3 regions of the Streptomyces sp. 840.1 genome follow, and region 1 is predicted to be linked to each of the others. Evidence: riboswitches for the same ligand, from Rfam matches in the RefSeq annotation. Region 1 holds a riboswitch; each other region holds the start of a gene.

Region 1 (5,791 bases):
AAGGATCTTCGCGGTGCGCCGTCGAACTGCGGATGTCCTGTCGTAACCCTACGGCCTCGCCGCATACCACCGGCACGGCGAGGCGCTCTGTCCGGTTCCCTCCGCTTGCGTCATGCTCTGTTCATGATCGATCGGCGGGCTGCGGCCGGCAGACTCCTGCGGGCGGCCACCTCGGGCGGGCCGCCGGTCACCTACGCCCTCATCGCCCTGTGCTGCGTGGTCTTCGCGATCAGCCCGCTCTCCGGGCTCGCCCCGGTGTACGGCAGCGCGGACGCCCTGCTGTCGGCCCAGGCCGGGTACTTCGAACGCTGGGGCGTGATCCCGAGCGAACTGTGGGACGGCTCCGCGCACGCCCTGCTCACCCCGCTCACCGCGCTCTTCGTGCACGGCAGCTGGCTGCATCTCCTGGGCAACGTGCTGTTCCTGTACGTGTTCGGAGCGATGGCCGAGGAGCGGATGGGCCACACCGAGTTCGCGTTCTTCTACCTCGGCTGCGGCTACCTCGCCCTGCTCGCCTACGCGGCCGCGCACGCCACGTCCGACCAGACGCTCGTCGGCGCCTCGGGGGCGATCTCGGCGGTGCTGGGCGCCTTCCTCTACCTCTTCCCCAGGGCCAGGGTCACCAGCGTGTTCCCGTTCCTGCTCTTCCTGCCGCTGCGCTTCCCCGCCTGGATCGTGCTGATCTTCTGGTTCGTGCTCCAGTGGCTGGCCGCGGAGGGCGCGGGCAGCGGCCCCGGCGTGGCCTATCTCGCCCATGTGGTCGGCTTCGCCGTCGGCTTCCTCTACGCGTGGGGGCGCTATGGGCGTGGGGCTAGAGTGAAGTCTCCAGCCACGGCCACCGAGGGAGAAAGCCAGCCGTGATCACCGCGATCGTGCTCATCAAAACCAGCGTGGACCGGATCCCCGAGATCGCCGAGGCCGTCGCGGCGCTGGACAGCGTCAGCGAGGTCTTCTCGGTCACCGGCACGTACGACCTGATCGCCATGGTCCGGGTGGCCAAGCACGACGATCTGGCCGAGGTCATCCCCGGCCGGATCAGCAAGATCCCCGGCGTCGAGGGGACCGACACCCACGTGGCGTTCCGTACGTACTCGCAGCACGACCTGGAGGCGGCCTTCGCCATCGGCCTGGACGGCTAGGGCCTGTCCGGCTGAACGCGTCCGGCCGGGTACGGGGCAGCTGCCCCGTACCCGGCCGGACGCGTTTCACGGCTCAGTGCTGGGCGGTGCCCCGGTCCGGGACGCAACGGCCGTCCTCGGTGCGGTACTTCCACTGGGCGCCCTCGCTCACCAGCTCCTTGACGGCCCGCACGAAGCGCTCGATGTGCTCGTCCGGCGTACCGGCACCGAAGCTGACCCGGATCGCGTTGAGCGACCGCTCGCCCGGCTCGGCCTCCGGCGCGCCGCACTCGCCGACGTCCTGCGGGTCGCTGCCGAGCAGGGTGCGCACCAGCGGGTGGGCGCAGAACAGTCCGTCGCGCACCCCGATGCCGTACTCGGCCGAGAGCGCGGCGGCGAAGTGCGAGCTGTTCCAGCCCTCCACCACGAAGGAGATGACGCCGACCCGGGGCGCGTCGTCACCGAACAGTGAGAGCACCTTGACCTCGGGGACCTCCGCGAGTCCGGCGCGGACCTCGGAGACCAGCTGCTGCTCGCGGGCGACCAGGCTGTCGAAACCGGCCTCGGTGAGCGCCTTGCAGGCGGAGGCGATGGAGTAGACGCCGATGACGTTGGGCGAACCGGCCTCGTGGCGGGCGGCGGTGGTGTGCCACTCGACGTCCACCCCGCCGTCGGCGCGCCGGGCGACCTTGCGGGAGGCGCCGCCGCCGGCCAGGTAGGGCTCGGCGTCGCGCAGCCAGTCGGAGCGGCCGGCCAGCACGCCGGAGCCGAAGGGCGCGTACAGCTTGTGGCCGGAGAAGGCGACCCAGTCGACGTCCAGCTCGCTGATGTCGACGGGGTGGTGCGGGGCGAGCTGGGCCGCGTCGAGGACGATCCGGGCGCCGTGGGCGTGCGCGGCGGCAGCGAGCTCCTTGACGGGCCACAGCTCACCGGTGACGTTGGAGGCTCCGGTGACGCAGACGAGCGCGGGGCCGTAGGGGTCGCGGTCCGCGAGGGCCCGCTCCAGCGTGGCGACGGCCTGGGCAGGGGTGCGCGGGGCGTTCAGGTAGGTCACCCGGGCATCGCGCCAGGGCAGCAGCGAGGCGTGGTGCTCGGTCTCGAAGACGAACACCTGGCAGTCGGCGGGGACCGCCGCCGCGAGCAGGTTGAGCGAGTCGGTGGTCGACCGGGTGAAGATCACCTGGTCGTCGGCGCGGCAGCCGAGGAACTCCGCGACGGTCACGCGGCTGGACTCGAAGAGGTCCGTGGAGAGCTGCGAGAGGTAGCCGGCGCCTCGGTGGACGCTGCCGTAGTACGGCGCGTACGCGGCGACGTCGTCCCACACGCGCTGCAGGGCCGGGGCGCTGGCGGCGTAGTCCAGTGCGGCGTACGTGACCTCACCGCCGGTCACCAGCGGAACCGTCACATCCTTGCCCAGAACGGGCAGCGGGGTACAAATGGACTGGTCGGCGGCAGCGGTGAAGACAGACATGACGAACTCCCGTAACAGGCAGGCGAATTCCGGCGCCTGCGGGTACGCGGCAGCACGGAAGGAAGAAAAGAGGGTGTGCGGAGGAGGGCCGAAAAGCCCTATCGCATTCGCTTGCTCACAGAGGCTCCCTGAGGACCAGGACCCCACGGGTGGACGCCTTGCGACGTCGAGGGGTCCGCGCTTGCCGCAGACCTCGCTGCCTACGGCCTGGTCTTCACCCGGGGCACCCCGCCACGGACGGAGGGTTGCCGGACAGCGGGCCGGGGCCGTAGTCGCTGTCACTCATGACCTGCGCAGCATCTTGCCATACGTGGGAGAACGCGCAAGGCGCAGTCCATGATCTGGACTGCGCCTCGCTCCGTGTTCCGTGCGTCAGGGCCGTGGGCTCAGGGCCGTGGGCTCAGGCGTTGCTGGCCGCGACCCATCTCTCCAGCGCGCGCCCCGCGGATCCGGAGTCGATGGACTCGGCGGCCTTCGCCATACCGGCGGCGAGCTGCTCGTCGAGCGTGCCGTCGCCCGGGTCGAGCGCGACCAGCGCCGCCGCCGCGTTGAGCAGGACGGCGTCCCGTACGGGCCCCGTTTCACCGGCCAGCAGCCGACGGGCCACATCGGCGTTGTACGAGGCGTCGGCGCCGCGCAGCGCCTCCACCGGCACCAGCTCCAGGCCGACGTCGCGCGGGTCGAAGGCCTGCTCGCGCACCACACCGTCGCGGGCCACCCAGACCCGGGAGGTCGCGGTGGTGGTCAGCTCGTCCAGACCGTCGTCGCCCCGGAAGACCAGCGCCGAGTTGCCGCGTTCGGCGAGCACGCCCGCGACGATGGGCGCCATCCGCAGGTCGGCGACACCGATGGCCTGGGAGCGCACCTGGGCCGGGTTGGTGAGCGGACCCAGGATGTTGAAGGTGGTCGGGGCGCCCAGCTCCGCGCGGGCCTTCGCCGCGTACCGCAGGGCGGGGTGGAACTTCACCGCGAAGCAGAAGGTGATGCCCGCTTCCTCGGCCACCTCGACGACGCGCTGCGGGGGCAGGTCCAGGTTGACGCCGAGCTTGCCCAGTACGTCCGAGGAGCCGCTGGCCGAGGAGGAGGCGCGGTTGCCGTGCTTGACGACCTTGGCGCCCGCCCCGGCCAGGACGATCGCGGACATGGTGGAGATGTTGACCGTCTTGGCCATGTCGCCGCCGGTGCCGACGATGTCGACCGTGCGGCCGGGCACGTGGATCGTGGTGGCGTGCTCGTACATCGCGCGGACCAGGCCGGTCACCTCCGTGACGGTCTCGCCCTTGGCGCGCAGGGCCACCGCGAAGCCGGCGATCTGCACGTCGGTCGCCTCGCCGCTCATGATGCGGTCCATCGCCCACGCGGTGTCGTCCGCGCTCAGGTCCTCGCCGCGCAGCAGCGGGGTCAGCACGCCGGGCCAGGTACGAGCCGCCACGCTGTCGCCGCCGACCGGGGTCACAACGTTCATGGTCCGCTCCTGGGGTCCACAGCCGATAAAGGGATGCGACCACCCTATCGAGCGCCGGGGACAGCGAAGAGCCCCGTCCATCGTATGGATGGACGGGGCTCCCGCTGTGGCGATCAGCTCAGGTGATCAGTGGTGGCCGTGGCCCTCGGTGATCTCCTTGTACTCCTCGGGGGACGCCTTGGGGATCTGGTTGTTCTCGCCGTAGAAGCTCTTGCTGAGCCTGGCGCGCACCTTCTCCACCGGCGACACCTTGCGCTTGACGCCGTTCTCGTCGACCAGCGGGCCGAGTTCGACCGGCGCGTACTGCTCGTGCGCGGTGAGGGTGTGCAGCTGGCCCTGCGACAGCGGCTCGTGGACCTCGACGAACTCACCGTGCGGCAGGCGCTTGATGAGCCCGGACTCACGCCCGTGCAGCACCTTCTCCCTGTCCCGGCGCTGGAGGCCGAGGCAGATCCGCTTGGTGGCGACGAACGCGATGACCGGTCCGACGAAGAAGAAGATCCGGACGAACCACGAGATCGAGTTCAGCGACAGGTGGAAGTGCGTCGCCCAGAGGTCGTTACCGCCGCCCACCAGACCGATGAAGTACACCGTGATCCACGCGACACCGAAGGCCGTACGGGTCGGGGCGTTGCGCGGGCGGTCCAGGATGTGGTGCTCGCGCTTGTCCCCGGTGACCCAGGACTCGATGAACGGGTACATCGCGATCGCACCCAGGATCAGCCCGAAGAGCACCAGTGGGATGAGCACGCCCAGGACGAGCGTGTGACCCCAGAGGTTGATCTCCCAGCCAGGCATCACTCGGACGAGACCCTCTGCGAAGCCCATGTACCAGTCGGGCTGGGCGCCGGTGGACACCTGGTCCGGGCGGTACGGGCCGATGGCCCAGATCGGGTTGATCGAGGCGATGCCCGCGATGACGGCGATGACACCGAAGACCAGGAAGAAGAAGCCTCCGGCCTTGGCCATGTACACCGGCAGCAGCGGCATGCCCACGACGTTCTTGTTGGTCCGGCCGGGACCCGCGAACTGGGTGTGCTTGTGGTAGAAGACCAGGATCAGGTGGCCCACCAGAAGCCCGAGCATGATGCCCGGCAGCAGCAGGATGTGCACCGAGTAGAACCGCGCGACGAAGTCGCCGCCCGGGAACTCCCCGCCGAACAGGAACATCGAGATGTAGGTGCCGACGATCGGCATCGACAGGATCGCGCCCTGGGTGAAGCGGACACCCGTACCGGAGAGCAGGTCGTCCGGGAGCGAGTAGCCGGTGAAGCCGGTGAACATACCGAGCACGAACAGCAGGAAGCCGAACAGCCAGTTGATCTCACGCGGCTTGCGGAACGCGCCCGTGAAGAACACGCGCATCATGTGCACGAACATGCCGGCCAGGAAGATCAGCGCGGCCCAGTGGTGGATCTGCCGGACCAGCAGACCACCGCGGACGTCGAAGCTGATGTTCAGCGTCGAGGCGTAGGCCTCGGACATCCGGATGCCCTGCATGGGCTCGTACGGACCGTGGTAGACGGTCTCGGCCATGCTCGGGTGGAAGAACAGCGTCAGGTACACACCCGTGAGGATGATGATGATGAAGCTGTAGAGGCAGATCTCACCGAGCATGAAGGACCAGTGGTCCGGGAAGATCTTGCGCATGTTGGCCTTGGCCAGGGAGTAGATCCCGAGCCGGCCGTCCGCCCAGTCGGCCATCTTCTCACCGGCGGGCGCCTTGCGCTTCGTATC
Region 2 (5,791 bases), on a different contig from region 1:
GCCGCACATCGGCCCGCCGGGCGCGTACGCCTTCAACGTCCCCTCGGTCCGGGCCAGTGGTGCCATCACGGTGGAGCGCGGCGCCAAGAAGGCGGTGAAGGCGACCTTCAACCGCACCGGCGGCATGTGCACGCGCTGCGAGGGGCGGGGCACCGTCTCCGACATCGACCTCACCCAGCTCTACGACGACTCCAAGTCCCTCGCCGAGGGCGCCTTCACCATCCCCGGGTGGAAGTCCGACAGCTTCTGGACCGTCCGGGTCTACGCCGAATCGGGACTCCTCGACCCGCACAAGCCGATCCGCAAGTTCACCAAGAAGGAGATGCAGGACTTCCTCCACCGGGAGCCGACCAAGGTCAAGGTCGAGGGCGTGAACCTCACCTACGAGGGTCTGATCCCCAAGATCCAGAAGTCCTTCCTGTCCAAGGACAAGGAGGCCCTGCAGCCCCACATCCGCGCGTTCGTGGAGCGGGCCGTCACCTTCACCACCTGCCCCGAGTGCGACGGCACCCGCCTCAGCGAGGGCGCCCGGTCCTCGAAGATCAAGCGGATCAACATCGCCGAGGCCTGCGCGATGCAGACCAGCGACCTGGCCGACTGGGTCCGGGGTCGCGACGACTCCTCGGTCGCACCCCTGCTCACCGCGCTGGGGCAGACGCTCGACTCGTTCGTGGAGATCGGACTCGGCTACCTCTCGCTCGACCGGCCGACGGGCACGCTGTCGGGCGGCGAGGCCCAGCGCGTCAAGATGATCCGCCACCTCGGCTCCTCGCTCACCGACGTCACCTATGTCTTCGACGAGCCGACCGCCGGGCTGCACCCCCACGACATCCAGCGGATGAACCGGCTGCTGCTGCGCCTGCGCGACAAGGGCAACACGGTGCTCGTCGTGGAGCACAAGCCGGAGACGATCGCGATCGCGGACCATGTCGTCGACCTGGGCCCCGGGGCCGGTACGGCGGGCGGCACCGTCTGCTTCGAGGGCTCCGTCGAGGGTCTGCGGGCCGGCGACACCGTCACGGGGCGCCACTTCGACGACCGGGCCACTCTCAAGGAAGCGCCGCGCAAGCCCAGCGGCGCGCTGGAGGTCCGGGGAGCGGACGCGAACAACCTGCGCGGCGTCGACGTCGACATCCCGCTCGGGGTCCTCGCCGTGGTCACGGGCGTCGCCGGCTCCGGCAAGAGCTCACTGATCCACGGCTCGGTCTCCGGACTGGACGGGGTGGTGTCGATCGACCAGGGCGCGATCCGGGGCTCGCGACGGAGCAACCCCGCCACGTACACCGGGCTGCTCGACCCGATCCGCAAGGCGTTCGCCAAGGCCAACGACGTGAAGCCGGCCCTGTTCAGCGCCAACTCCGAGGGTGCCTGCCCCGGTTGCAACGGCGTCGGGGTCGTCTACACCGACCTGGCGATGATGGCCGGCGTCGCCACCGTCTGCGAGGAGTGCGAGGGGAAGCGGTTCCTGGCCTCGGTGCTCGAATACCGTCTCGGCGGCCGCGACATCAGCGAGGTGCTCGCGATGTCGGTGACCGAGGCCGAGGAGTTCTTCGGCGCCGGCGAGGCGCACACACCCGCCGCCCACCGCGTTCTCGGCAGGCTAGCCGACGTCGGGCTCGGCTACCTCAGCCTGGGCCAGCCGCTCACCACCCTGTCCGGCGGTGAGCGGCAACGGCTCAAGCTGGCCACGCACATGGGCGAGAAGGGCGGCGTCTACGTCCTCGACGAGCCGACCACCGGCCTGCACCTCGCGGACGTCGAGCAACTGCTCGGCCTGCTCGACCGGCTCGTGGACTCCGGGAAGTCCGTCATCGTGATCGAGCACCACCAAGCGGTCATGGCGCACGCCGACTGGATCATCGACCTCGGCCCCGGCGCCGGTCACGACGGCGGATCGCTCGTCTTCGAGGGCACCCCCGCCGATCTGGTCGAGGACCGCTCCACGCTCACCGGCGAACACCTCGCGGCCTACGTCGGAGCCTGAGGGGGAACGCCGAGGGCGGCCGCCCCGGCCGCCCCGGCCGACGCCGCCGGTGCGTTCAGCGCTCCGGCGGCTTCGGGAAGGCGGGGTGGCCGCCGAGGCGCTCCACGTACTCCTGGAGCCGGGGACGGGCGCCAAGAGTGCCGGCCGGGCCGAGATGGACGAGCGCCACCCACAGGTCCACATCCGCAGCGGTCAGTTCCTCGCCCAGCGCGTAGGGCCGCGGGGCGAGCGACCGCTCCAGCAGGTCCAGGGCCGCCGACCGCTGCGTACGACCCGCCCGGGGCGTGACATCCCGGTCCAGCAGCTCGCGAAGGGCCTCGATGTCCGCCGCCAGCTCCGGCGGCCGCAGCGCCGACGGACGGGCCTCGTCATGGCCCGAGAGCAGGCCCGCGAGATCGCGGAGGATGTCGGGCGTGTGGTTGCTGACGATGCGTCCGCTCCACCGGTCGCACAGCGCGGGCGCCGTCAGCGGACCGTCGTAGTGGTGCAACGTGGCCTCGTACGCGCTGCGCAGCGAGGCGAGCGCCTCGGGCGCCCCGGCGGGGTGCCCCAGGAAGGTGGTGGCGACCGAGTCCTGGAGACCGAGCAGGGCGAGAGTGATCGAGATACGCATCGACCGCGGACAACTCGCCGACAGGAAGAGCTCGTAGCGGTGCGGGGCCGGGTAGAAGCCGCCGGCCAGGCCGACCCCGATGCGGCTGTGGATGCGGGAGGACGGCACGGTCACCTTGGGACGGGGGTGCGGAACGCACGGACCCGGTCCGGACGGGATCGAGCCGCACGTGATCGAGTTGGCTGTGCTGGAACTGCGCGAAGCTGTCTCGGGCATGACTCTCCCTGTGGAGATCCCTGTGGGAACGAGGAAGCCACCGCCGCCTTGTGGGCACCGGCGACCGGATGGGGAACGACTGCGCTTCGGAAACCCGGCCCGAAAACGCGACAGCGCGGACCTGCCGTGCGGAGTGTCAGGTCCTAGTACGCGCTGGAGACACGCAACAGATCGATGTGCAGGCGCCTCGTCAAGCCGTTCCTGGACAAATCCCGCCCGTCCTGACTCCGGGGCTCGCGAGACGCGAGACCACGCTTGCCCCGCCACGCCGGCGGGACCCGGTCGTCACCCGGGGCACCCCGTCGCGGTGGAAGGGTTGCCTGCCAGCGGGCCGGGGCCGATGACCCCGTGAGCAGGACTGATCCCGCACGGGGGCGCTGACAATCGTGACCGTCCAGGCCAGTTTCCGTGCGCCACGTGACGCCGTCAAGGAGGCCACGGGGGGCATCTCGCCTGTTGGTCACCGGCGTTGACACTCCCCTTGACGCATGCATAACTTGCGGTGCGCAACGGCTCCGGTGCCGGCGAGAAGCCCGGATCATCCGGCCGGTGATACCCGCGCTGCGGGATGCCGCAGGAGATGACCGGACGGTGTCCGGCAGCCGCGAGGCCCCACGGGGCGGAATGGTGACGGTGAGAGCGATGCACGCAGCTGAAGGGATGGCTGCCTGGCGGTCCCGGGGCCGCGTCCTGCTCTGCGCGGACCGCGCCGTCGACCTGCAGCGTGTCAGCAGCGCGCTGTGTACCGCCGCCCGTCGCGTCCGCTGCCGAGGCTGACCGCCTTCCGGCGCTCTGACGCTCTGATGCTCTGACGCCCACCGCTGCCGCGGTGCGTCGTCCTCCCCTCCCTGGCCCCGCACCGTGCTGTGCGCCCGCGCTCCGTCGTGTCGTTCCCGACCGGCTCGTCGGCGCCCGGGGTCCGGGCCGGCTTCCGCCGTACGGTCGATCAGGAAGGCACCACCTCCGTGTCCTCGTCACCCTCTCCCCTGCATCTCGCCGTGGCCCTGGACGGCGCGGGCTGGCACCCCGCCGCCTGGCGCGAACCCACGGCCCGGCCCGGCGAACTGTTCACCGCCGCCTACTGGAGCGACCTGGTCACCGAGGCCGAACGCGGACTGCTCGACTTCGTGACCATCGAGGACGGACTCGGCCTCCAGTCCTCGTCCCGCACCGAGCCCGACGGGCGCACCGACCAGGTCCGGGGCCGGCTGGACGCCGTCCTCATCGCGGCGCGGATCGCCCCGCTGACCCGGCACATCGGTATCGTCCCGACGGTGGTGGCCACCCACACGGAGCCCTTCCACATATCCAAGGCCATCGCCACCCTCGACTACGTGAGCACCGGACGTGCGGGCCTGCGCCTGCAGGTCACGGCCCGGAGGCACGAGGCCGCGCACTTCGGCCGCCGCACCCTCCCCCCGTTCGGCGCCGGGGACTACTCCACCCCCGCCGGGCAGGAGCTGCTGAGCAGCCTGTTCGACGAGGCCGCCGACCACATCGAGGTGGTGCGACGGCTCTGGGACAGCTGGGAGGACGACGCCGAGATCCGGGACGTCGCCACCGGACGCTTCATCGACCGTACGAAGCTGCACTACATCGACTTCGAGGGCACGCACTTCCGGGTGAAGGGCCCCTCGGTCACGCCCCGGCCGCCCCAGGGCCAGCCCGTCGTCAGCGCCCTGGCGCACGCGACCGTCCCGTACCGTCTGGTGGCCCGCTCCGCCGACATCGGATACGTCACCCCGCACGACGCCGGCGAGGCCCGAGGCGTCGTGGAGGAGATCCGCACCGAACAGGCGGCGGCGGGCCGCGCCGAGGAGACCCTGCACGTCTTCGGCGACCTGGTGGTCTTCCTGGACGACGACCCCGCCGCGGCCGCCGCCCGCCGGGAACGGCTGGAGGACCTCGCGGGCGAGCCGTACACCAGCGACGCCCCGGTCTTCACCGGAACGCCCGCCGCACTCGCCGATCTCCTCCAGGACCTGGCGACGGCCGGACTGACCGGATTCCGGCTGCGCCCCGCCGTCGCGGGGCACGACCTCCCGGCGATCACCCGGGGCCTGGTCCCCGAACTGCGGCGCCGGGGCGTCTTCCGCCGGGAGTACGAGGCCGGCACCCTGCGCGGACTGCTTGGGCTCACCCGTCCGGCGAACCGCTACGCCGCCACCGCGACCTCGACCGCCTGAGCCGGAAGGACCCCCAGATCATGAGCAAGCCGCTCAAGCAGATCCATCTCGCGGCCCACTTCCCCGGAGTCAACAACACCACCGTGTGGAGTGACCCGAAGGCCGGCAGCCATATCGAGTTCAGTTCCTTCGCACACTTTGCCCGGACCTCCGAGCGCGCGAAGTTCGACTTCCTCTTCCTCGCCGAAGGCCTGCGGCTGCGCGAACAGGGAGGCGAGATATACGACCTGGACGTGGTCGGGCGGCCCGACACCTTCACCGTCCTCGCCGCGCTCGCCGCCGTCACCGAACACCTCGGCCTGACCGGCACGATCAACTCGACCTTCAACGAGCCGTACGAGGTGGCCCGCCAGTTCGCCAGCCTCGACCACCTCTCGGGCGGGCGCGCCGCCTGGAACGTGGTCACCTCCTGGGACGCCTTCACCGGGGAGAACTTCCGCCGAGGCGGCTTCCTCCCGCAGGACGAGCGCTACTCCAGGGCCAAGGAGTTCCTGTCCACCACGAACGAACTCTTCGACTCCTGGCACGGGGACGAGATCGTCGCGGACCGGCGGACGGGCACGTTCCTGAGCGACGCGAAGGCCGGAGCCTTCGTGCACAAGGGGCAGCACTTCGACATCGAGGGCCAGTTCAATGTCCCCCGCTCCCCGCAGGGACGGCCCGTCATCTTCCAGGCGGGTGACTCCGACGAAGGCCGTGAATTCGCCGCGTCGAGCGCGGACGCGATCTTCAGCCGCTACGCCACCCTGCAGGAAGGGCGGGCCTTCTACACGGACGTCAAGAGCCGCCTCG
Region 3 (5,791 bases), 2.7 Mb from region 1:
GGGCACGGCCGAGCAGGTCGAGACCGGCGTTCTCCAGCTTGAGGCCGACCTCCTCGGAGATGACGGTGCCACCGGTGAGGATGGCGATGTCGCCGAGCATGGCCTTGCGGCGGTCACCGAAGCCCGGGGCCTTGACGGCGACGGACTTGAAGGTGCCACGGATCTTGTTGACGACCAGGGTCGACAGGGCCTCGCCCTCGACGTCCTCGGCGATGATCAGCAGCGGCTTGCCGGACTGCATGACCTTCTCCAGCAGCGGAAGGAGGTCCTTCACGTTGCTGATCTTCGAGTTCACGATCAGGATGTACGGGTCGTCGAGCGACGACTCCATGCGCTCCATGTCCGTGGCGAAGTACGCCGAGATGTAGCCCTTGTCGAAGCGCATACCCTCGGTGAGCTCGAGCTCCAGACCGAAGGTCTGGGACTCCTCGACGGTGATGACGCCTTCCTTGCCGACCTTGTCCATCGCCTCGGCGATGAGCTCGCCGATCTGGGTGTCAGCGGCGGAGATGGAGGCGGTCGAAGCGATCTGCTCCTTGGTCTCCACGTCCTTGGCCTGCTCCAGGAGGGCGGCGGAGACGGCCTCGACGGCCTTCTCGATGCCCCGCTTGAGAGCCATCGGGTTCGCACCCGCGGCCACGTTGCGCAGGCCCTCGCGGACGAGCGCCTGAGCGAGAACGGTGGCGGTGGTCGTACCGTCGCCGGCGACGTCGTCCGTCTTCTTGGCGACCTCCTTGACCAGCTCCGCACCGATCTTCTCGTACGGGTCCTCCAGCTCGATCTCCTTGGCGATGGAAACACCATCGTTGGTGATCGTGGGGGCGCCCCACTTCTTCTCAAGGACGACGTTGCGGCCCTTGGGGCCGAGGGTGACCTTGACGGCGTCGGCGAGCTGGTTCATGCCGCGCTCAAGACCGCGCCGGGCCTCCTCGTCGAACGCGATGATCTTGGCCATATGAAGTGGTCCTCCCGGACAGGGGTGGATTTCTCCGGACCGAGTGGCGCCCGCGACGGACGGCCTGCCGCCTGCCGGTTCCTTGCCCCGACAGACCTGCGGGCCTCACCGGCCCGGTCCAAGTTTCTGTCACTCTCACCCGGAGAGTGCTAAGCCCAATGATTAGCACTCGACCCCCGAGAGTGCAAGCGCCCCCCTCCGGAGTGTGGACAACGAGCACCCCCTCCGCAGGCGGACGACCGGACAGCGCGTGCGAACGGTTCCGGACGCACGGAGGGCCCGTACCCCTGGGGTACGGGCCCTCCGTGCGTGAGTAGTGTCGTTGGCCGACCGCGCCGAACTCAGCCGACGGCGAGCTTGACCATGTCCGCCTGCGGCCCCTTCTGGCCCTGCGAGATTTCGAATTCAACTCGCTGACCCTCTTCGAGGGTGCGGTATCCGTCCATCTGGATCGCGCTGTAGTGGACGAAAACATCCGCACCACCGTCGACCGCGATGAAGCCGTACCCCTTCTCCGCGTTGAACCACTTGACGGTGCCCTGAGCCATGCCTAACTCCCCTATTACTGGCCCTTGCACAGGACCGCACTTCGCGGGCCCGGGTCAGAACTCACCCTCCGACAGGAGAGGGTGCGTGCGCCGGAACGCGTCGACCGCGGCCGAATGTATCTGCCCAACTGCCCTCTGCAACAGGTCAATCGGACGAGAATTCTGGGCAGCGCCGAACGCCCGAATATGAGGAACTCATAAGATTCCAGGGCAAGTCGGGCCAGGCAAAGGCGACTTATGGCGCAAGAGGCTCAGGCACTTTGGCTGCATCTTGTCGTGGCCGGGCGCATTCTCATATGCGGGCGGCACGGGCAGCGGAGGGGTCTTCCCACACTCTACCGCGCTCAACCATGCAGAATTGCCCCCTCCGCTTCTGTCGCGGAGAGGGCAATCGCGGTGACTCGTCGAAGCGGGACCGCTCGGGTCCCGGGGCTCAGCAGCCGCCGGCGACGGCCGGGATGATCGAGATGCCGGCGCCGTCCGGGGTGACCGCTTCCAGGCCGCCCTCGAAGCGCACGTCGTCGTCGTTGACGTACACGTTGACGAAACGGCGGAGCTTGCCCTGGTCGTCCAGGACACGGGCGGCGATGCCCGGGTGGTCCTTCTCCAGGGACTCGATGACCTGGGAGAGGGTCGCGCCCTCGGCCGGGACCTCGGCCTGGCCGCCCGTGTAGGTGCGGAGGATGGTGGGGATACGGACCTTGACGCTCATGGTGGGTGCCCTTCCTGGAGTCACGGGTGGTCGGAGGCTGCGGCAGCCTCTCAGCTGGTGCGGCGGACCGCTCAGGCGGTGCCGAGGCCGGCGGCGCGGAAGGCGTCCAGGCTAGGCCTGATCGTCGCCGTCGCCTGCGAGGTGGCGGCCACCGCGTCCAGCGTCTTGAGGCCGTCACCGGTGTTCAGGACGACCGTCGTGAGCGACGGGTCGAGCAGACCCGCCTCGATCAGCTTCTTCGTCACTCCGACGGTCACCCCGCCCGCGGTCTCGGCGAAGATGCCCTCGGTGCGCGCCAGCAGCTTGATCGCGTCGACGACCTGCTCGTCGTTGACGTCCTCGACGGCACCGCCGGTGCGGCGGGCGATGTCCAGGACGTACGGGCCGTCGGCCGGGTTGCCGATCGCCAGGGACTTGGCGATCGTGTTCGGCTTCTGCGGCCGCACCACGTCGTGACCGGCCTTGAAGGCGGCGGAGACCGGCGAGCAGCCTTCGGCCTGGGCGCCGAAGATCTTGTACGGCCGGTCCTCGACCAGACCGAGCTTGATCAGCTCCTGGAGGCCCTTGTCGATCTTCGTGAGCTGCGAGCCGGACGCGATCGGGATGACGATCTGGTCGGGCAGCCGCCAGCCGAGCTGCTCGCAGATCTCGTACGCGAGCGTCTTGGAACCCTCGCCGTAGTACGGGCGCAGGTTGACGTTGACGAAGCCCCAGCCCTCGCCGAGCGGGTCGCCGATGAGCTCCGAGCAGAAGCGGTTGACGTCGTCGTAGTTGCCCTCGATGCCGACCAGCTCACCGCCGTACACCGCGGCCATGACGACCTTGCCCTGCTCCAGGTCGTGCGGGATGAACACACAGGAGCGCAGGCCGGCGCGGGCTGCGGCGGCGCCCACCGCACCGGCGAGGTTGCCGGTGGAGGAGCAGGAGAGCGTGGTGAAACCGAAGGCACGGGCGGCCTCGACGGCGATCGCGACGACGCGGTCCTTGAAGGAGTGCGTCGGGTTGCCGGAGTCATCCTTGACGTACAGGCCGCCGGTGACGCCCAGCTCACGGGCGAGGTTGTCGGCCTTGACCAGCTTGGTGAAGCCGGGGTTGATGTTCGGCTTGTCCGCGACGTCGGAGGGGACCGGCAGCAGCGGCGCGTAACGCCAGATGTTGTCGGGTCCGGCCTCGATGCGCTTCTTCAGCTCGTCCGGGGAACCGGTCGGCAGGTCGTAAGCCACTTCGAGCGGTCCGAAACAGCTCGAACAGGCGAAAAGGGGACCGAGTGCGAATCGCTCTCCGCACTCGCGGCAGGAAAGTGCCGCGGCGGGACCGAGGTCCACAGAAGATTCGGTAGATGCTGCAACAGTCTCAACAGCCATGATGGCGAGGCCCTTTCTCCTCATCTTCCTCGTGACGCGTTTCGCCACGAGACGGAATTGGCACCTTCCCCACCCGACCTCGCGGAAGGGGGTCCCCCCTGCTCGAGCGAAGTCGAGAGCTTGGGGGTGGGATGGTTGCCGGGACTTCAACGGGCCGTTCCCTCTGTCCCTCTGGATGAGCGCTATGGCACTGGATCATCGATCCAGGCGTTTATCGGCGGACGGACCCCGGCATGCCACGGCCGTCTGCGTTGTTCAAGACTGTAACCGAAGCACCGGACTGTTGAGATAGTCGTCCGAACCGCGAGATGGATCACATACAGGGAGTATCGACCGTGCTGGAAGAGGTCGAACGCTGGCTGACCAGGCGTTCCTGGTCGTGCGCCGACCGCCCGCTGGAGCAGCTCCTGGCCGCCCGGGGAGGCGACCCGAGGCGCAGCCGCGTGAGTGTCGTACTGCCCGCGCTCAACGAGGCGGCGACGGTCGGGGACATCGTCCGCACGATCCGGCGCGAGCTCATGGAGAAGGTCCGGCTGGTCGACGAGCTCGTGGTGATCGACTCCGGCTCCACGGACGCGACCTCCGAGGTCGCCCGCGAGGCGGGCGCCCGGGTGATCCACCGGGACGAGATCCTGCCCCGGCTGCCTGCCGTCCCCGGCAAGGGCGAGGTGCTGTGGCGGTCACTGCTGGTGACCGGCGGTGACATCGTCTGCTTCGTCGACGCGGACCTGAAGGACTTCTCGGCCGACTTCGTCTCCGGCATCGTCGGCCCGCTGCTGACCGACCCCTCGGTGCAGTTCGTCAAGGCGATGTACGACCGTCCCCTCGGGGACACCGCCGGTCAGGGCGGGCGGGTCACCGAACTGGTGGCACGGCCGCTGCTCAATCTGCACTGGCCGCAGCTGGCCGGCTTCGTCCAGCCGCTGGGCGGCGAGTACGCCATACGCCGCTCGCTGCTCGAACAGCTGCCGTTCCCGGTCGGTTACGGAGTGGAGCTGGGGCTGCTCGTCGACGCCCTGCACACCGTCGGCCTGGACGCGCTCGGCCAGGTCGACGTCGGCGTCCGCGTCCACCGCCACCAGGACGGCCGGGCGCTCGGCCGGATGGCGGCGGCCATCTACCGGACCGCCCAGCTGCGGCTTTCGCGCGGCCATCTGGTCCGCCCCGCGCTGACCCAGTTCGAGCGCGGCGAGAACGGCTTCGTGCCGCACACGTACCCGGTGGACACCGAGGAGCGGCCGCCGATGCGCGAGATCGAGGAGTACGTCGCGCGCCGGGCGGCATGACGCGGGGCGGCACGGAGCGGAGGCGGTGCGGCGAGACGCCGCCGTACGCACGTTTGGACAGTTCGGGATCGGGCTAGATTCCGCGCATGGTCTCCGAGCACGCCCCCCAGTCCGCCGCCCAGGTACTCGTCGCGTCCAACCGCGGCCCGGTCTCGTACACCCTGCGGGAGGACGGCTCGCTCGACGCGAAACGGGGCGGCGGCGGGCTCGTCTCCGGGCTGAGCGCGGTGGACGACAAGATGTGGGTCTGCGCCGCGCTCGGTGACGGCGACCGCGAGGCGGTACGGCGCGGGGTCGGGGAGCCGGGCGTACGGATGCTCGACATCGACGCGGACGTGCACGCCGACGCGTACAACGGCATCGCGAACTCGGTGCTCTGGTTCGTCCACCACATGCTCTACCAGACCCCGGTGGAACCCGTCTTCGACGCGGAGTTCCGCCGCCGGTGGGCGTCCTTCGAGGCCTACAACCTGGCCTTCGCCCAGGCGCTCGCCGAGGAGGCGGGCGAGGGCGCGGCGGTCCTGGTGCAGGACTACCACCTGGTGCTGGTGCCCGGCATGCTCCGCGAGCTCCGCCCCGACCTGCGGATCGGCCACTTCTCGCACACCCCGTGGGCGCCCGTCGACTACTTCCGGATGCTGCCCGACGACATCGCGGAGCAGGTGCTGCGCGGCATCCTCGGCGCCGACCGGGCCGCGTTCCTGACCCGCCGCTGGGCGGACGGCTTCATCGGCTGCTGCACGGAGATCCTGGGCGGCACCGGCCGCACCCGCGTCGGCGTGCACGGGCTCGGCGCCGACGGGGACTTCCTGCGCCGGCGCGCGCACGAGGCGGACGTGGACGAGCGGATGGCGGCGCTGCGCGAGCAGGTGGGCCCCGGCCGCAAGACGGTCGTGCGGGTGGACCGCACGGAGCTGTCCAAGAAC

The links. Region 1 has a riboswitch for S-adenosylmethionine ahead of EDD93_RS20510 (aminotransferase class V-fold PLP-dependent enzyme). Riboswitches for the same ligand answer to the same signal wherever they lie in the genome.
Region 2: it holds a riboswitch for S-adenosylmethionine, as region 1 does, so the genes downstream of both, EDD93_RS33855 (glutathione S-transferase C-terminal domain-containing protein) here and EDD93_RS20510 (aminotransferase class V-fold PLP-dependent enzyme) in region 1, are expected to answer to the same signal.
Region 3: it holds a riboswitch for S-adenosylmethionine, as region 1 does, so the genes downstream of both, thrC (threonine synthase) here and EDD93_RS20510 (aminotransferase class V-fold PLP-dependent enzyme) in region 1, are expected to answer to the same signal.

The regions. Positions count from the first base shown of each region.
Region 1 is NZ_RJUU01000001.1:4,481,051-4,486,841, reverse strand. Features, by position in the region: gene EDD93_RS20520 (rhomboid family intramembrane serine protease) at 124-861, shown strand; gene EDD93_RS20515 (Lrp/AsnC family transcriptional regulator) at 858-1,139, shown strand; gene EDD93_RS20510 (aminotransferase class V-fold PLP-dependent enzyme) at 1,213-2,589, opposite strand; SAM riboswitch class IV at 2,762-2,879, opposite strand; gene trpD (anthranilate phosphoribosyltransferase) at 2,990-4,054, opposite strand; gene EDD93_RS20500 (ubiquinol-cytochrome c reductase cytochrome b subunit) at 4,181-5,791, opposite strand, start outside.
Region 2 is NZ_RJUU01000003.1:305,132-310,922, reverse strand. Features, by position in the region: gene EDD93_RS33860 (excinuclease ABC subunit UvrA) at 1-1,984, shown strand, start outside; gene EDD93_RS33855 (glutathione S-transferase C-terminal domain-containing protein) at 2,040-2,813, opposite strand; SAM riboswitch class IV at 3,060-3,205, opposite strand; gene EDD93_RS33850 (LLM class flavin-dependent oxidoreductase) at 3,779-4,999, shown strand; gene EDD93_RS33845 (NtaA/DmoA family FMN-dependent monooxygenase) at 5,020-5,791, shown strand, end outside.
Region 3 is NZ_RJUU01000001.1:1,745,016-1,750,806, forward strand. Features, by position in the region: gene groL (chaperonin GroEL) at 1-955, opposite strand, end outside; gene EDD93_RS08110 (cold-shock protein) at 1,297-1,503, opposite strand; gene EDD93_RS08115 (MoaD/ThiS family protein) at 1,937-2,215, opposite strand; gene thrC (threonine synthase) at 2,287-3,579, opposite strand; SAM riboswitch class I at 3,597-3,761, opposite strand; gene EDD93_RS08125 (glucosyl-3-phosphoglycerate synthase) at 3,915-4,865, shown strand; gene EDD93_RS08130 (trehalose-6-phosphate synthase) at 4,952-5,791, shown strand, end outside.